DNA from 3 places in the Priestia sp. TRM10 genome. Region 2 is predicted to be linked to each of the others. Evidence: riboswitches for the same ligand, from Rfam matches in the RefSeq annotation. Region 2 holds a riboswitch; each other region holds the start of a gene.

Region 1 (4,967 bases), 580 kb from region 2:
GCGGGGCCAGTCAGGTGTTGAATATTTATCACAAGCAGCGCGCGCAAGTTTTGCTGAAGCAACATTAAGCTCAAAAGCAAGCGAGCCAAGATCATATTCATCTAGAACAAGGGCTGTTCCCCCGAACGTATTTGTTTCAATAATGTCTGCTCCAGCTTCTAAATATTGCTCATGAATAGATTGAATGAGTTCTGGTTTTGTTTGAGATAAATACTCATTACATCCTTCATATTCTTCGCCACCAAAATCATCTGCTGTTAAGTTGGCATTTTGAATCATTGTACCCATTGCGCCATCAACAATTAGAATGCGTTTCTGTAATTGTTCTGTGATGTTCGTGAAAGCCATTTAAATCTTCCTTTCTATTGAAACAAGTTCTTTTGCTTTAATATAGTTAGCGAGCTCAACTGTCATCTCATAGCGCATAAATGGAGTAATTAAATACAAGCCGTTGAAAAGCTCATATGCTCTATCAATGAGCTCTTTTGCAAGTAGAATTCCTTCTTTAGCGCTTTGTTCTTTATTGTGTTCAATTTTCTCCATACGAGTTAGAATATTTTCTGATAGTTTAATGCCAGGCACTTCATGATGTAAGAAGCGAGCATTTTTAGCACCTGTAAGCGGCATAATACCGATATAGATAGGAGCTTTTAAATTTTTAGTTGCTTCATAGACATCTTCAAGCTGCTCAATTGAATAAATAGGCTGAGAGATAAAGTAATCTGCTCCACAATCAACTTTTTTCTCAAGGCGTTGTACGGCTCTGTCAAGGTGGCGGACATTAGGATTGAAAGCTCCAGCAATTGAAAAGTTTGTTTTTTGGCCAAGAGGCTTACCTGAAAATGAAACTCCCTCATTAAACTGTTTAATAAGGCGAATCAAGTCAAAAGAAGAGAGATCATATACTGATGTAGCACCAGGGAAATCCCCAATCTTTGATGGATCGCCTGTTAGAGCGAGAACCTGATTGAATCCTAGTGTATGCATGCCCATTAAGTGTGACTGAAGACCAATCAAGTTATGGTCTCGACACGTTAAGTGAATAAGCGGGCGCGTTTTTAACTGATCTTTTAAAAGTGAAGCCATCGCTAGGTTACTAATACGTGGACTTGCTAGAGAGTTATCTGCAAGTGTTAATGCATCAATTCCAGCTGCTTGAAGAGCATGAGCTCCCTTTAGAAACTTATCAACTCCAAGTTTTTTAGGTGGATCAAGTTCAACAATAATGGAGTGATTTTCTTGTACAATTTCATGAAGATGGGGTTGTGCCTGAATCTCTTGACTAAGAATCTCAATTGGTGGAGTTTCCTTTACCGTTTTTTCTGTAATTGGTACAGCATTTGTGAGCGCTTTTGCCATTGCTTCAATATGCGAAGGCGTTGTTCCGCAGCATCCTCCAAGTAATCGAACTCCTTGGTCTTTAAACGCAAGCGCTGTTTTGTAGAAATAGTCTGGGTCTGTTTCATAAATAAGGCGACCATCAACATATTGAGGTAAACTAGCATTTGGATATGCTGATAGAAAACTTTTATCTAAAAGAGGAACTTCCTCTAAAATTTCAAGCATATGATAAGGACCTTGACGACAGTTTGTACCTACAACATCCGCTCCAAGTTCTTCTAATATTTTTAAAGCTTTCACAATCGGGGTTCCGTCTTGAAGAACTCCTTTTTCATGGAGAGAGACATTTGTCACAATAGGTTTATCTGTCTCACGGCGTGCGATTTCTAAAACGGTCTTCAGCTCTTCCAAGTCATAAAATGTTTCAAAAAGAAGTCCGTCAACATCCTCAGACAAAAGCCAAAAAAGTTGTTCTCTAAAGCTTCTTTTAATTTCTTCAAGAGAAATAATACTTTTTTGGAACGATCGAATCCCGCCAATTGTACCTAGAACGTAGCCAGAATCTCCAACTGCTTTTTTAGCGAGACGAACTCCTTCAACGTTGATGTCCTTTACTTTTTCTTCCGCTCCATATCTTTTAAGCTTCGGGAAATTTGCTCCATATGTATTTGTTTGAATAACAGAAGCACCTGCTTTTTGATATGCTTTATGAATATTAAAAATATCTTCCGGCTTTGTAATATTTAGTTCTTCAAAACAGTTATCAATTCCGTGAGCGTGAAGCAGTGTTCCCATTGCCCCATCCCCAATTAGAATTTTTGACTGTAAATCCTCAAGTAAACCCATTTTCATCTCCCCCTTTTAGTGAACATCACTTTCCTAATAAAAAAAGCCTTCTTTATGAAAAGAAGACTTGTAGTTGTCTTCTTATCTTCTAAGCAAATATGCTTACTGGATTTAGCACCTTGTTACAAACGTAACTGGTTGCTGAAGTTTCATAGGGCCAGTCCCTCCACTTCTCGTGATAAGAAATATTTATATGCGTATGAATTTGGATAGTTTTTAAATATACTAATAATAAATTTTACTTTTCCTTGGAAAGTGTATCTGATTTTTGAAATTATACAATAATTTCTGAACATTTTAAACCCTTTTTTTAAAATTCTCTTTTTTTAAGGGGAAACATACTTTAAAAAAGCTGAAGGGGTAAATTTGGATATTAAACTTTATTTTAGGAATAATGTTCGGATTTAAAAGGGGAAAAATTAGAAAGTACGAGAAAAGAAGCAAAAAGTTATGACTTTTGTGAGAACCTCTGCTATAATAAAGTCAAATTTCATAGTTATCCTTCGGGGTCAGGTGAAAATCCTAACCGGCGGTGGTGAATAATGATTATATTCTAAGCCCGCGACCCGCATATCTTTACTGATATGCGGTTGATCAAGTTTGAATCTTGAGCCGACAGTTAAAGTCTGGATGGGAGAAGGATCAGGTGCGACACTATCAGTTTGTGTTTTTTAAAGCGTGCATAACGTTTTTTAAGCATACATATGATAGTTTGTTTTCGCTTATTTTCATTTTGTCAATATACTGATTCAGCATCTCTACCCCTTTAGGACCCAATCCTAAAGGGGTTTTTACGTATAAAGGGGTTTGTAATGGAGGGGGAAAAGTGAACGATCAAGCATATATGAAACTTGCTATACAAATGGCAAGTGCGACAATAGGACAAACTAAACCGAATCCAGCAGTTGGAGCTGTTGTTGTAAAAGATGGAGCAATCGTTGGAATGGGTGCACATTTAAAAGCAGGTGAACCACATGCTGAAGTTCATGCTTTAAATATGGCAGGAGATAAAGCTTATGGGGCGACAATTTATGTCACTCTTGAACCTTGTAGCCATTATGGGAAAACACCTCCATGTGCAGAGCTTATTATCCAAAAAGGCATTAAGCGAGCTGTTGTTGCATCTCTTGATTCAAATCCGCTTGTAAGTGGACGAGGGATGGAAATGATGAAAAAGGCGGGCATCGAAGTGAAAGTTGGCGTTCTTGAAAAAGAGGCCAAAGCACTTAATCCTTTCTTTCTCCATTTTATGAGAGAAAAGCGTCCCTTTGTGACATTAAAGTCTGCCATGAGTTTGGATGGTAAAATTGCGACAAAAACTGGAGAAAGCAAGTGGATTACTGGTGAACAAGCAAGGCTTGATGGTCATCGTCTTCGACATTCTCATGATGGAATTCTAGTTGGAGCAAATACAGTGATAGCTGATAATCCACTGTTGACAACAAGAATTATGGGGCATGCGCGTCATCCAATCCGTATTGTACTAGACACAAACCTTAAAGTTTCACCTGAGGCTAAGATTTTTCAAGATGATTCTGCTGAAACGTGGGTTATTACAGGAAATGTTAGCGAAGAGAAGAAAGCTCCTTTTGCTAAAGAGCATGTTTCTATTTTTTCACTTGAGCAGCCTCAAAATATAGAGCATATTTTAGAACTTTTAGCAGCAAAAGGAGTTCAGTCCCTGTTAGTTGAGGGAGGAGCAACTGTTCATGGAGCTTTTTTACAGAGCAGATTTTTTGATGAAGTAGTTTCCTACGTTGCTCCTATTTTAATAGGTGGGAAAGATGCTCCAAGTGCATTTGGTGGAGCTGGTTTTTCTACAATGGCTGAAACGCAGCATCTTGAGATTATAGAAACAAGTGTATTAGGTGAAGACCTTAAAATTGTCTCTAGAAAGAAAGGGAAATAATATGTTCACAGGGATTATAGAAGAAATAGGAGAAATCGAACGAGTTGAAAAAAAGACAGATGCCATTATTTTTTCAATTCGAGCAAATGAAATTTTAAAAGATGTAAATCTTGGTGATAGCATTTCAGTAAATGGAGTTTGTTTAACTGTCACAAGCTTTACAAAAGATCGATTTACTGTCGATGTTATGCCAGAAACGATTAAAGCAACAAACTTAAAGGATTTCAAGCAAGGAGTGAAAGTGAATTTAGAAAGAGCAATGGCAGCGAATGGGCGATTTGGAGGACATTTTGTTTCAGGTCATATTGATGGTACGGGAGAAATTATTGAAGTAACGCCAAAAGGTAATGCGATTTATTACCGTATTCATCTTTCAGAGCATCTAACTCGTTCCCTGTTATTAAAAGGCTCTGTTGCTCTAGATGGAACAAGCTTAACTATTTTTGGGCTTGAGCGGGATGAACTAGTTGTTTCACTTATTCCGCATACAACGGATTATACGATTTTAGGAGCTAAAAAACGTGGGGACACTGTCAATATTGAGTGCGATATGATTGGGAAATATCTTCATAAGTTTGTTCATAAAGAAGAAGCAAAACCAGAGGATAAGCTAAGCTATGAGTTTCTGAAAAATCATGGATTTTAAAAAAGAGGTGTCAAAATGTTTAACACAATTAAAGAAGCATTAGAAGATTTAAAAAAAGGAAAAGTCGTTATTGTATGTGATGACGAGGACAGGGAAAATGAAGGAGACTTTATTGTTCTAGGAGAGCATGCTACACCTGAAAATGTTAATCTAATGGCTGTGCATGGGCGTGGACTTATTTGTACGCCGCTGTCAGAAAAGCGTGCTGAAGAGCTTGAGCTTTCA
Region 2 (4,967 bases):
TATAGGAAAAGTCGTTCAATTTCATATTGAACAGGATATCTATAAAAATGGAAGAATCGATCCTCATGGATTGGCTGCAGTAAGTCGGTTAGCTGGAAATGATTATGCGAAAATTGGTGGAATCTTTGAAGTCAAAAGACCTAAATAAGTCTTTATAAAATCCCATGGATGAAACGGAGAGGATAGAATGCAAAAAACAGCAGGTATCCATCATATCTCAGCAATGGTAAACGATGCTCAACGAAATATCGACTTTTATGCAGGCGTCCTTGGGTTACGACTTGTTAAAAAAACCATTAATTTTGATCGACCGGAAGTATACCATCTGTATTTTGGGAATGAAACGGGTCAACCAGGTAGTGTTATTACTTTTTTTCCATGGGGTAAACAGCTAAAAGGTCGAATTGGGACGGGTCAAGTTGGTGTGACTAACTATGTTATACCAAAGGGTTCGCTTTCATTTTGGGAGAATAGATTACGGAAGTTCAGAGTCGAATTTACTTCTTCTATTCGCTTTGGTGAAAAATATCTACAATTTAATGATCCTGATGGACTCCAACTTGAATTAACAGAACGAGACGGGGGACCGGCGAATACTTGGAACTTTGGAGGAGTTCAAGCTGATTATGCGATTAAAGGGTTTGGTGGTGCTGTTTTGTATTCTTCACAGCCGCATAAAACAACTCACGCACTAGAAAATATTTTAGGATTAGAATGCATGGGACAAGAAAAAGAATTTCTTAGATTTAAATCTGAAGGTTCTATAGGGAATACGATTGACATCCGGTTAAATCCTTCAGTTCGAGGGTTGATGGGAGCAGGAACGGTTCATCATATAGCATGGCGAGCTATTGACGGGGAAGATCATCAAAGGTGGAGATCACTTCTTCTAGAAAACGGATATTATCCAACTGAAATTCTCGATCGAAACTACTTCAAAGCTCTTTATTTTCATGAAGAAGGAGGAATCCTCTTCGAAATAGCAACTGATCCACCAGGTTTTTCAGTGGATGAACCTATCCATGAACTTGGAAAAAAACTGATGTTGCCATCTTGGTTAGAGTCAAAAAGAGAAGAATTAGAAGAAACCTTACCACAAGTAGAGGTTCGTGTTCTGGAGGGGGATAAATAATGAAGCATATTTTCAATAAAGGGAAAGATTCAACAAAACCAACATTATTATTACTACATGGTACTGGTGGAAATGAATTAGATTTGTTGCCTATTGCAGGAAGAATTGATGATGAGGCTTCTGTCTTAAGTGTTCGAGGAAATGTATTAGAAAATGGAATGCCTCGATTCTTCAGAAGATTGGCTGAAGGGGTATTTGATGAAGAAGACCTTATTTTCCGAACAAAAGAATTAAATGAATTTCTTGATGAGGCAGCAGAAAAATATAGTTTTGATCGCGATAATATTATCGCCATTGGCTACTCAAATGGAGCGAATATAGCAGCTAGTTTATTATTTCACTACCAAAATGCTTTAAAGGGTGCTATTCTTCATCACCCTATGGTACCGAGAAAAGGGATTGATCTTCCGGACTTATCAGGTAAGTTTGTGTTTATTGCTGCTGGGACAAATGATCCGATTTGCTCGCCAATGGAATCGAATGAGCTTCAATCTTTATTAGAAAAGGCTAATGCACATGTAGAACTTCATTGGGAGAATAAAGGTCACCAACTAACAATTGAAGAGGTAGAAGCTGCAAGCCAGTGGTATCAAAAAATACAGTCGAAATAGTGTAAATGAGTAGGCATGACATTATACCTTGTGATAAATGGAAGCAAAGTGTTCACAGTTAATCAGCTAATTTATAAAGCTATATATCCTAAATAACTGTGTGGAGAACAGATTGACTGGAAAGGTATATAAACGAAAATAAAAAGCGCAAACTTGTTGTTACTAAGCAGGTTGGCGCTTTTATTGCTTCTGTTAACGAACATTATATAAATTAAATTTGTATTATTCTACAGTTGTTATAAATCGTCCTTTGGTAAACTAACATTTAATATTATAAAGATTATATGAATTAAAACTTGGGGATTTATCATTGACAAAAGTAATCTCTAGGTTTAATAAAGCAAACTACTTATAATTCGTGTTATGTTAACTTTAAATGAATACTTCATCTATTCAAAACTACCCATCTTTTTCAATTGCTACGATAGGGACACTACACCGAGGGTAGAATACATAATAAGCAAAGATTTTTAATCTGTTATTCATATCTTCAAACAGTTTTGGTACTTGTATTTAATCTTGGCAAATGAAGAGTATGATTGAATTTATCAGGGAATAAAAGGAATTTAAATATAAGATGAAAGTCAACCTTAAAATCAATGAGAAATAAATTTTTATTTGACAAGGCAATAAAACAGGTGTAACCTATTTTTAAGTTAAATAAATTGAATATTCTTATCTCGAGAGGTGGAGGGACTGGCCCTAGGAAACCTCGGCAGCGGACTATTAAAGTACTGTGCCAATTCCAGTAGCGATTTGCTTGAAGATAAGAAGAGCATACATTATGACAATTACCCTCTTCTTATTTTTAAGAAGAGGTTTTTTAATTTTGGAAGAAAGAAGGAATTGAAATTATGACAAAGACATTAGTAAAAGCGCCATTTAAAGCAGATCACGTAGGCAGTTTTTTAAGAACAGCACCTCTTAAAGAAGCAAGAACAGCTTACGCAAATGGAGAGATCGATAAGGATGCCTTAAAAGCTGTAGAAGATAAAGAAATTGAAAAGCTTGTCCAAAAACAAATTGAGACAGGCCTTAAATCCATTACAGATGGTGAATTTAGACGCTCTTGGTGGCATTTAGACTTTTTATCAGGTTTAGAAGGTGTAGAGGAGTTTGAAACGGAATATATCAGTCAATTTAAAGGGGCAAAAACAAAGAATAAGGCTATTAGAGTAGTTGGTAAAGTGAATTTCAATCATCATTATATGCTAGAACACTTCACGTTTTTAAAAGAAGCTGTCGAACAATATGGTGATGGAAGCCAAGTTGCTAAATTCTCCATTCCAAGCCCTAACATGTTATTCACTAGAATTCAAGAGGATTCATATTATGGGGGGAACCGTGAGCAGTTTTATAATGATACAGTAGCTGCTTATCAAAAAGCCATTCAAGCTTTTTATGATGCGGGATGCCGTTATCTACAATTAGATGATACTTCCTGGATTGATTTTGTTTCGGAGGAACGCATAAACGCAGTTGTTGAAAAGCTTGGCATGGATGTACAGGATATTATTGATACAAGAGTAAGCTGTTTAAATGATGCTATTTCTAAGAAGCCTGAGGATATGCTAATCACAATGCATATTTGCCGTGGGAATTTCAGATCTACTTATATAACAAGTGGCGGCTACGATAACATTTCGGATGCAATCTTTGCTAACTTAAAGGTAGACGGACTTTTCCTTGAATATGATGACAACCGTTCAGGTGATTTTGAACCATTAAAAAACTTTACTCGTAATGACCAAACTGTTGTACTAGGATTAATAACATCTAAATTTGCTAAACTAGAAGATCCTGAAACAATTAAAGAAAGAATTCAAGAGGCAAGCCAATACATACCTCTAGAAAACTTATCATTAAGTCCTCAATGTGGATTTGCAAGTACTGAAGAAGGAAACGAGTTAACAGAAGAAGAGCAATGGAATAAAATCAGTCATGTCATTAAAATTGCTCAAGATGTTTGGGGAAATAACTAAAGAGTGATTTTTAAAAACCTCTCCTGTCACTTAGGAGGGGTTTTTAATCGAATGGTTTTGGTGCAAAAACATCCATTCACTTGTAAGCAATCTCTAAAAATCCGATATACTAATTCTAGTCATCTACAAAAGATGGGTGATCAGTAAGGAACAGCAGCAACTTAAGATGATCTTTGTATAATTTAAAATTGGTCCGTAAAAGTATATATAAACGAAAATAAAAGCGCAGACTTGATGTTACTGAGCAGGTTGGCGCTTTTATTACTTCCTTTAATAGATTTTATATTAACTAGCATTCGCAGATCATATTCATCGATTTATGATTGTGAGGAATCTAAATTATCGAGTTTCCAATGAGCATTTGCAAACGGATCATTTTTACTATCTATGTATAAATAGAAGTTTTCTAATTCCTCTGTATCTTTAATTGAAAAGGAAACATCAAAAACTATAGATTGTCCTTGAGGGAGATTTGTAAATTCCTCAGTATCGTTAGGACTGGCTTTTCCTATAACTTTTTGGTTTGTTTTCTCATTTTCTACCCAAAATTCTAAGGGTAAAAGAGTAACAGCTGTACCATCGTCATGAACATTCTTCACTTCAACTTGAGCCCTAATGATACCTGAACCTTCATTAGATTTTTCATATGTTCCATCTAAAACAGAAACACCATAATCTCCGCCTTTTGCACCTTCTCCATAGAAAAGAATTCCCTTTTCTACTCTCTCTATCTCTAACTGCTGTTGCTTCTCTTCAGGAGATAGAGTACGTTCAACTTCTTTTGAAGGTTCAACTTGAGCAGTTTCTTTTTCTTCACTACAGGCTGTCATTAAGCTTGTAAGTATAAATGCCGTGCATGTTGCTTTTAAAAAAGATTTCATAAAATTCCCTTTCTATATCCAATATTTAAATCACAAAGATAATTTTACATTAGAAATAAATGTTTATGAAGGAATTATAAGGTTTTTTTATTCTTATAATGTAGAGGATGTTAAGTTTAATTGTAAAGAATCTAGAACAGGATTAGTTATGGTCTAATCCTGTTTTCTAGTTAACTCTGAGCTTCTGTAATGTATGTCTTAACAGATGGTGGTTGATATGTATTAAATTGATCGAGCAAACCTTGTGGTTCCGTATCTACAAGAGCCATAGCCCGATATTTTTCTTGCAAGAATTGTTCTTCTGTCATGTGATTAAATAAGGAGACAAGAGGGGTGTAATACTCATTAATGTTTAAGAGTC
Region 3 (4,967 bases), on a different contig from region 2:
CTTTAATTTCTTCACGATCTTCGTCACCTTTTTTAACTGCAACGATATTCACGTATGGTGAATCTTCTCCTTCTAACTCAATCGCATCTTTTGTTGGCGTTAAGTCAGCTCCGATTGCATAGTTAGTGTTAATAATAACTGCGTCTGCTTCTTCATTTTCATATGCTTTTGGCATTAAAGCAGCATCTCCACCAACTTTAATGTTGATATTTTTCTTATTTTCTACAATATCTTTCTTCGTTGCTGAAACAGGGTCAACGCCTTCTTTTAGTTTAATAAGACCGCCTTGTTGTAAAAGAGAAAGCATGCGTCCTTCTTCTGCTACGTTATTACTAATCATAATTGTTCCGTTTTTAGGAATTTCATCAAGGTTTTTATATTTTTTAGAGTATACACCCATTGGCTCAAGATGTACGCCACCTGCACTTACAAGATCAAAGCTTTTGTCTTCCTTCATTGCATTTTTAAGGTATGGTGTATGTTGGAAAAAGTTTGCATCAACTTCACCACTAGCTAGCATTTTGTTTTGTAAACTGTAATCGTCGTTCACTTCAACATCAAGCTTGATGTCTTTCTTTTCTAAAATTGAGGCTGCTTCTTCTAAAATCTCAGCATGTGGAGTACTTGTTGCTACAATTTTAATTTCTTTTTCTTTAGAGCTGTCGCTACCGCCGCTTGAACCACAAGCTGCAAGGCTTGTCACAGATAAAGCTAGGACAGCTGATGCAAATAACTTTTTCATGTAATGACTCTCCTTCTATTTTTAAATTAGTTTATAGCATTAGCGTTTGTCGATTTTCTTTGTCGCTAAGTCGCCAATAAATTGAAGAATAAATACAATAACTAAAATTAATGCTGTTGCTAAAAATGTTACATCATTCTCATTACGTTTAAATCCTTGGTCATATGCTAGAGCGCCAAGTCCTCCTGCTCCAATTGCTGCCGCTACTGCTGTGTATCCAATAAGAGCAATAGCTGTTACAGTAATACCTGAAATAAGGGCTGGCAATGACTCTGGTAACAATACTTTGAAAATGATAGTTCTTGTTTTCGCTCCCATTGCTTGAGCTGCTTCAATAACGCCACGATCAATTTCACGCAGCGCAATTTCTACAAGTCGCGCATAGAAAGGGGCTGCTCCAATAATTAATGCTGGAAGAGCTGCTTTTGGACCAAACATAGAACCAATTATAAAGTTTGTAAAAGGAAGCAATAGAATGATTAAAATGATAAAGGGAATGGAACGAAATACGTTCACAATAACAGCAATAATCGTGTTAAAGAACTTGTTTTCCCATAGACTTCCCTTAGATGTTAAAAATAATAAGAGTCCAAGTAAAATCCCCAAAATAAACGTTGCAATAACTGAGATAGACGTCATATAGAGCGTCTCAACTGTTGCTTGCTGAAAAGACTCTAAGTCTACGTTTGGAAACCATTCACTAAACATGATTGATCACCTCTACTTCGATGTTCTCTTGTTGTAAAAAGGCTAATGCCTTGTTTAGTTCTTCTTCATTTCCATCAAGATGGATAAATAATGTACCGTACGCACCATCTTGGAGCTGAGACACTTTCCCTTGTACAATGTTTACCGCAATATCAAACTTTCGGATAAGTTGAGTAATAAGCGGCTGCTCTGCATCATCTCCGATAAATGTGAGCTGTACAATTCGTCCGCTCTTATAACGTTCTACTAAAGTAGAGATTGTTTCAGAAGCATCTTCTGCTTCTGCTATTTGCTTCACGAAACGTTTTGTTACGTTCTGCTGTGGATTGCGGAAGACTTCTAATACTTCCCCATGCTCCACGATATTCCCGCTCTCCATCACTGCTACACGATGGCAAATTTTGCGAATAACATGCATTTCATGCGTAATAAGAACAATTGTTAGTCCTAATTTTTTATTAATGTCTACGAGTAAATCTAAAATCGAATCTGTTGTTTGAGGATCAAGTGCTGAAGTTGCTTCATCACAAAGAAGGACTTTTGGATTGTTAGCAAGTGCTCTCGCAATTCCAACCCTTTGTTTTTGTCCTCCACTTAATTGAGAAGGGTAAGCTTTCTCGCGCCCTTCAAGCCCAACAAGCTTAATAAGCTCCTCTGCTCTTTTTTGTCTCTCTTTCTTTGGCACTCCAGCAATTTCAAGAGGAAACGAAATATTATCACGTACAGTTCGAGACCATAATAAATTGAAATGTTGAAAGATCATTCCTATTTCTTGACGGGCTTTTCGAAGCTGTTCGCCCTTTATATGACCAATATTGTTATCTGCTACTACGACATCCCCACTTGTAGGTTTCTCAAGGCCGTTAAAAAGTCGAACCATCGTACTTTTTCCGGCTCCGCTGTAACCAATAATACCAAAGATTTCTCCCTTTCCAACTTCGAGATTGACGTCTTTGACTGCTACAACTTCACCTGATTTTGTTTTGTATGTCTTGTTGACGTTCTTCAATGTAATCATTGCGTATTCACCTTCTTCGATCTGTCAGTTATTCTTGTTTATCGTTTAAAAAGTCAGTTTTTTCCGATAAAGAGGCCTAGTAATGAAGAATAGTATCCCCAAACAAAATCTTTTCAGCATAATAAAAAAACCTTTCTGCACGACGAGCAGAAAGGTTGTGTATGTTCAAGCCTCTCTCTCATCTCTCAAAGTCGTATTACACAACTTTGCAGGAATTGGCACCTTTTCAGATTATCTGACGGTTGCCGGGCTTCATCGGGCACAGTCCCTCCACCTCTCTTGATAAGAGTTGCAATATTTAATTAAACGATTAGAAGTTACGAGAGTGATTGTAGCACCTATCATAAACAATGTCAAATAATTTTCAACAGTGATAACATTTCTATTTTTTGCTATGAGGCTAACTGGACAACTTTTCCTTTTTGCTCTTTCGTAGCCAGTTTAATCAACATTTCAGCTTTCAGAACGTCTGCAAAACTACCTTCTATAACCACTTCGTGCTGTTTACTTAGCTTCTGCAGAGCTTCTAAACTTAGTAGTAAATCATAATAACTTTTATTATCACCCTGAATCCGAACGTTCGCTTGTTGAACTAATCCAGACACAACAATTTGCTCGTCTTTTGAAATAAGCAAGGAATAGGAATCTGTTTCATCTTGAAGAGAAATAACAAAATATTCTTCTCCCATTAACGGCAGTAAGTGAGCGCTTTTAGTAAGGCGTTTCATAAAACTGTGAACTAATGTTTTTAGTTTCATCCGCTTACACTCCTTTTTTCTCGTATTGTTAAAGTTCTCTCTTTTTTTTCCTGTTCCTTGTTCTTTTTCTCGACAATCTCTTTTCTTAAACTTCAAACAATGTCGTAACACCTTTATTTCCTAAGAAATATGTCAAAAAGTGCTTTACATTAGCGTAAAGCACTTTCATAAGAGCCTAATTTTCCAATAATGTTTTCAACTGAATGAAAAGCATATACTTTTTCTTCTAATTTCCCATCTTTCAAAATGAGCAAACACGGTACACTTTCTATCTTAAATTCACTTGCCTTATCTGGCATATAGTTTAAATTAGCTGCTCCAATATTTACATCTGGTAGCACTTTCTCACTTACTTCAAGCATCTTCTTTGCAAGCTGACATGTTCCACAAAGTGGGGTGTAAAAATAGAGAAAGCGATATCCGTCTTTGTTTATATTTTCATTTACAATCTCTTCTGTCCATTCCTGCATCATTAACCAAATCCTTTAAACTAAAAATTCTGTGTTGATATCAATATTAGCACTCAACAACACGGTTGCAATATGGTTTCTTGGTGCAGCAGCTACTTCTCGATAAGATCGATCAATATAAAGATGTTCTGCCTCAGGAAATTCACGACGAAATTGTTTTCTAAGTTTATCACCAGCATCGTCTGAATCGACTAATATATAGACGTCTCTGTCGAATGTGGCATCAATAATTTCATCAAGTTTGGCCACACTAAGCGTGCCATTTGTACAAATGATCTCAATCGGTTCTCTAATAATGTTTTCAATCCTTTTTTTATCCGATCTTCCCTCAACAATAATTACCTTATCCATACCTTCTACCATTGTCATCACCTGTTTGTTAGAATGTACACCAATATCCATTTATCCTTTAGTATACAGTATTCGCTTTCTCACGTCTTTTCCCCTGTTTCTTCATATTTAATTTTGTAAAATGCTTTCTTTAAGAGAAAAAGCAGCGGAATCCCGCTGCTTTTTAGCACCAACCTTCTTCATTGTCACAATCGGTGTACTTCATGTCTTTACCTGTTGTAACATCTGTATGTTGGTAAAATTTATTATCGCGATATTGATATCCGTTATTTAACTGATACTCTGATTTTCCTTGCTCGTTAACAGTCATCTTCCCAATCGGTTCATTTTCAACGTATAAATTCAATTCATCATTTACATACTTTCCGACAACTCGGTCCGTTACATCAATATGACGCTTTTCTAACATTAAGCTTCACTCCTCCTAGACGAATCTAACTATAGATTCTCCTGAAAGCGAAGGGTTCATAAATGAAATTTTTCCCTTTCCAAAAGAAAAAAGGAATGTTTCCCTTTTGGAAACATTCCTTTTTTTTATTCTGAAATCATTTTTTGATATTCTTCTGCTGTCATTAATTTCTCAATATCTTCCTTATTATCAGGCTCCAAAACAATCATCCATGCATTTTCGTATGGAGATTCATTAACAAACTCTGGGCTGTCATCTAGGTTTTCGTTGATTTCAACTACTTTTCCACTAATTGGTGCGTACAACTCAGATACTGTTTTAACAGACTCAACGCTTCCAAAAGGCTCGTCCGCTTCAATTGTTGCGCCTACTTCAGGAAGCTCAACAAATACGATATCGCCTAGTTCTGATTGCGCAAAGTCAGTAATTCCAATTGTTACTTTGTCACCCTCAACTTTTACCCACTCGTGTTCTTCTGAATAACGTAAATCTTTTGGTAAATTCATTTTAG

Evidence for each region. A riboswitch is a leader RNA that binds a small molecule or an ion and turns the genes downstream of it on or off. The one in region 2 is predicted to bind S-adenosylmethionine.
Region 1: linked by a shared signal. The riboswitch ahead of ACK3CR_RS11875 (bifunctional homocysteine S-methyltransferase/methylenetetrahydrofolate reductase) and the one ahead of ACK3CR_RS14785 (5-methyltetrahydropteroyltriglutamate--homocysteine S-methyltransferase) in region 2 are both predicted to bind S-adenosylmethionine.
Region 3: linked by a shared signal. The riboswitch ahead of ACK3CR_RS10240 (methionine ABC transporter ATP-binding protein) and the one ahead of ACK3CR_RS14785 (5-methyltetrahydropteroyltriglutamate--homocysteine S-methyltransferase) in region 2 are both predicted to bind S-adenosylmethionine.

Annotation. Positions count from the first base shown of each region.
Region 1 is NZ_JBJZOT010000013.1:116,673-121,639, forward strand. It holds gene metH (methionine synthase) at 1-348, opposite strand, end outside; gene ACK3CR_RS11875 (bifunctional homocysteine S-methyltransferase/methylenetetrahydrofolate reductase) at 349-2,187, opposite strand; SAM riboswitch class I at 2,266-2,372, opposite strand; FMN riboswitch at 2,683-2,833, shown strand; gene ribD (bifunctional diaminohydroxyphosphoribosylaminopyrimidine deaminase/5-amino-6-(5-phosphoribosylamino)uracil reductase RibD) at 3,014-4,096, shown strand; gene ribE (riboflavin synthase) at 4,098-4,742, shown strand; gene ACK3CR_RS11890 (bifunctional 3,4-dihydroxy-2-butanone-4-phosphate synthase/GTP cyclohydrolase II) at 4,758-4,967, shown strand, end outside.
Region 2 is NZ_JBJZOT010000013.1:699,345-704,311, forward strand. It holds gene ACK3CR_RS14770 (flavin reductase family protein) at 1-148, shown strand, start outside; gene ACK3CR_RS14775 (ring-cleaving dioxygenase) at 188-1,132, shown strand; gene ACK3CR_RS14780 (alpha/beta hydrolase) at 1,132-1,743, shown strand; SAM riboswitch class I at 2,416-2,516, shown strand; gene ACK3CR_RS14785 (5-methyltetrahydropteroyltriglutamate--homocysteine S-methyltransferase) at 2,598-3,725, shown strand; gene ACK3CR_RS14790 (hypothetical protein) at 4,043-4,606, opposite strand; gene ACK3CR_RS14795 (LOG family protein) at 4,777-4,967, opposite strand, start outside.
Region 3 is NZ_JBJZOT010000011.1:374,589-379,555, reverse strand. It holds gene ACK3CR_RS10250 (MetQ/NlpA family ABC transporter substrate-binding protein) at 1-742, opposite strand, end outside; gene ACK3CR_RS10245 (methionine ABC transporter permease) at 782-1,450, opposite strand; gene ACK3CR_RS10240 (methionine ABC transporter ATP-binding protein) at 1,443-2,468, opposite strand; SAM riboswitch class I at 2,644-2,757, opposite strand; gene ACK3CR_RS10235 (SCP2 sterol-binding domain-containing protein) at 2,861-3,226, opposite strand; gene ACK3CR_RS10230 (thioredoxin family protein) at 3,376-3,696, opposite strand; gene ACK3CR_RS10225 (toprim domain-containing protein) at 3,712-4,059, opposite strand; gene ACK3CR_RS10220 (YusG family protein) at 4,211-4,456, opposite strand; gene gcvH (glycine cleavage system protein GcvH) at 4,582-4,962, opposite strand.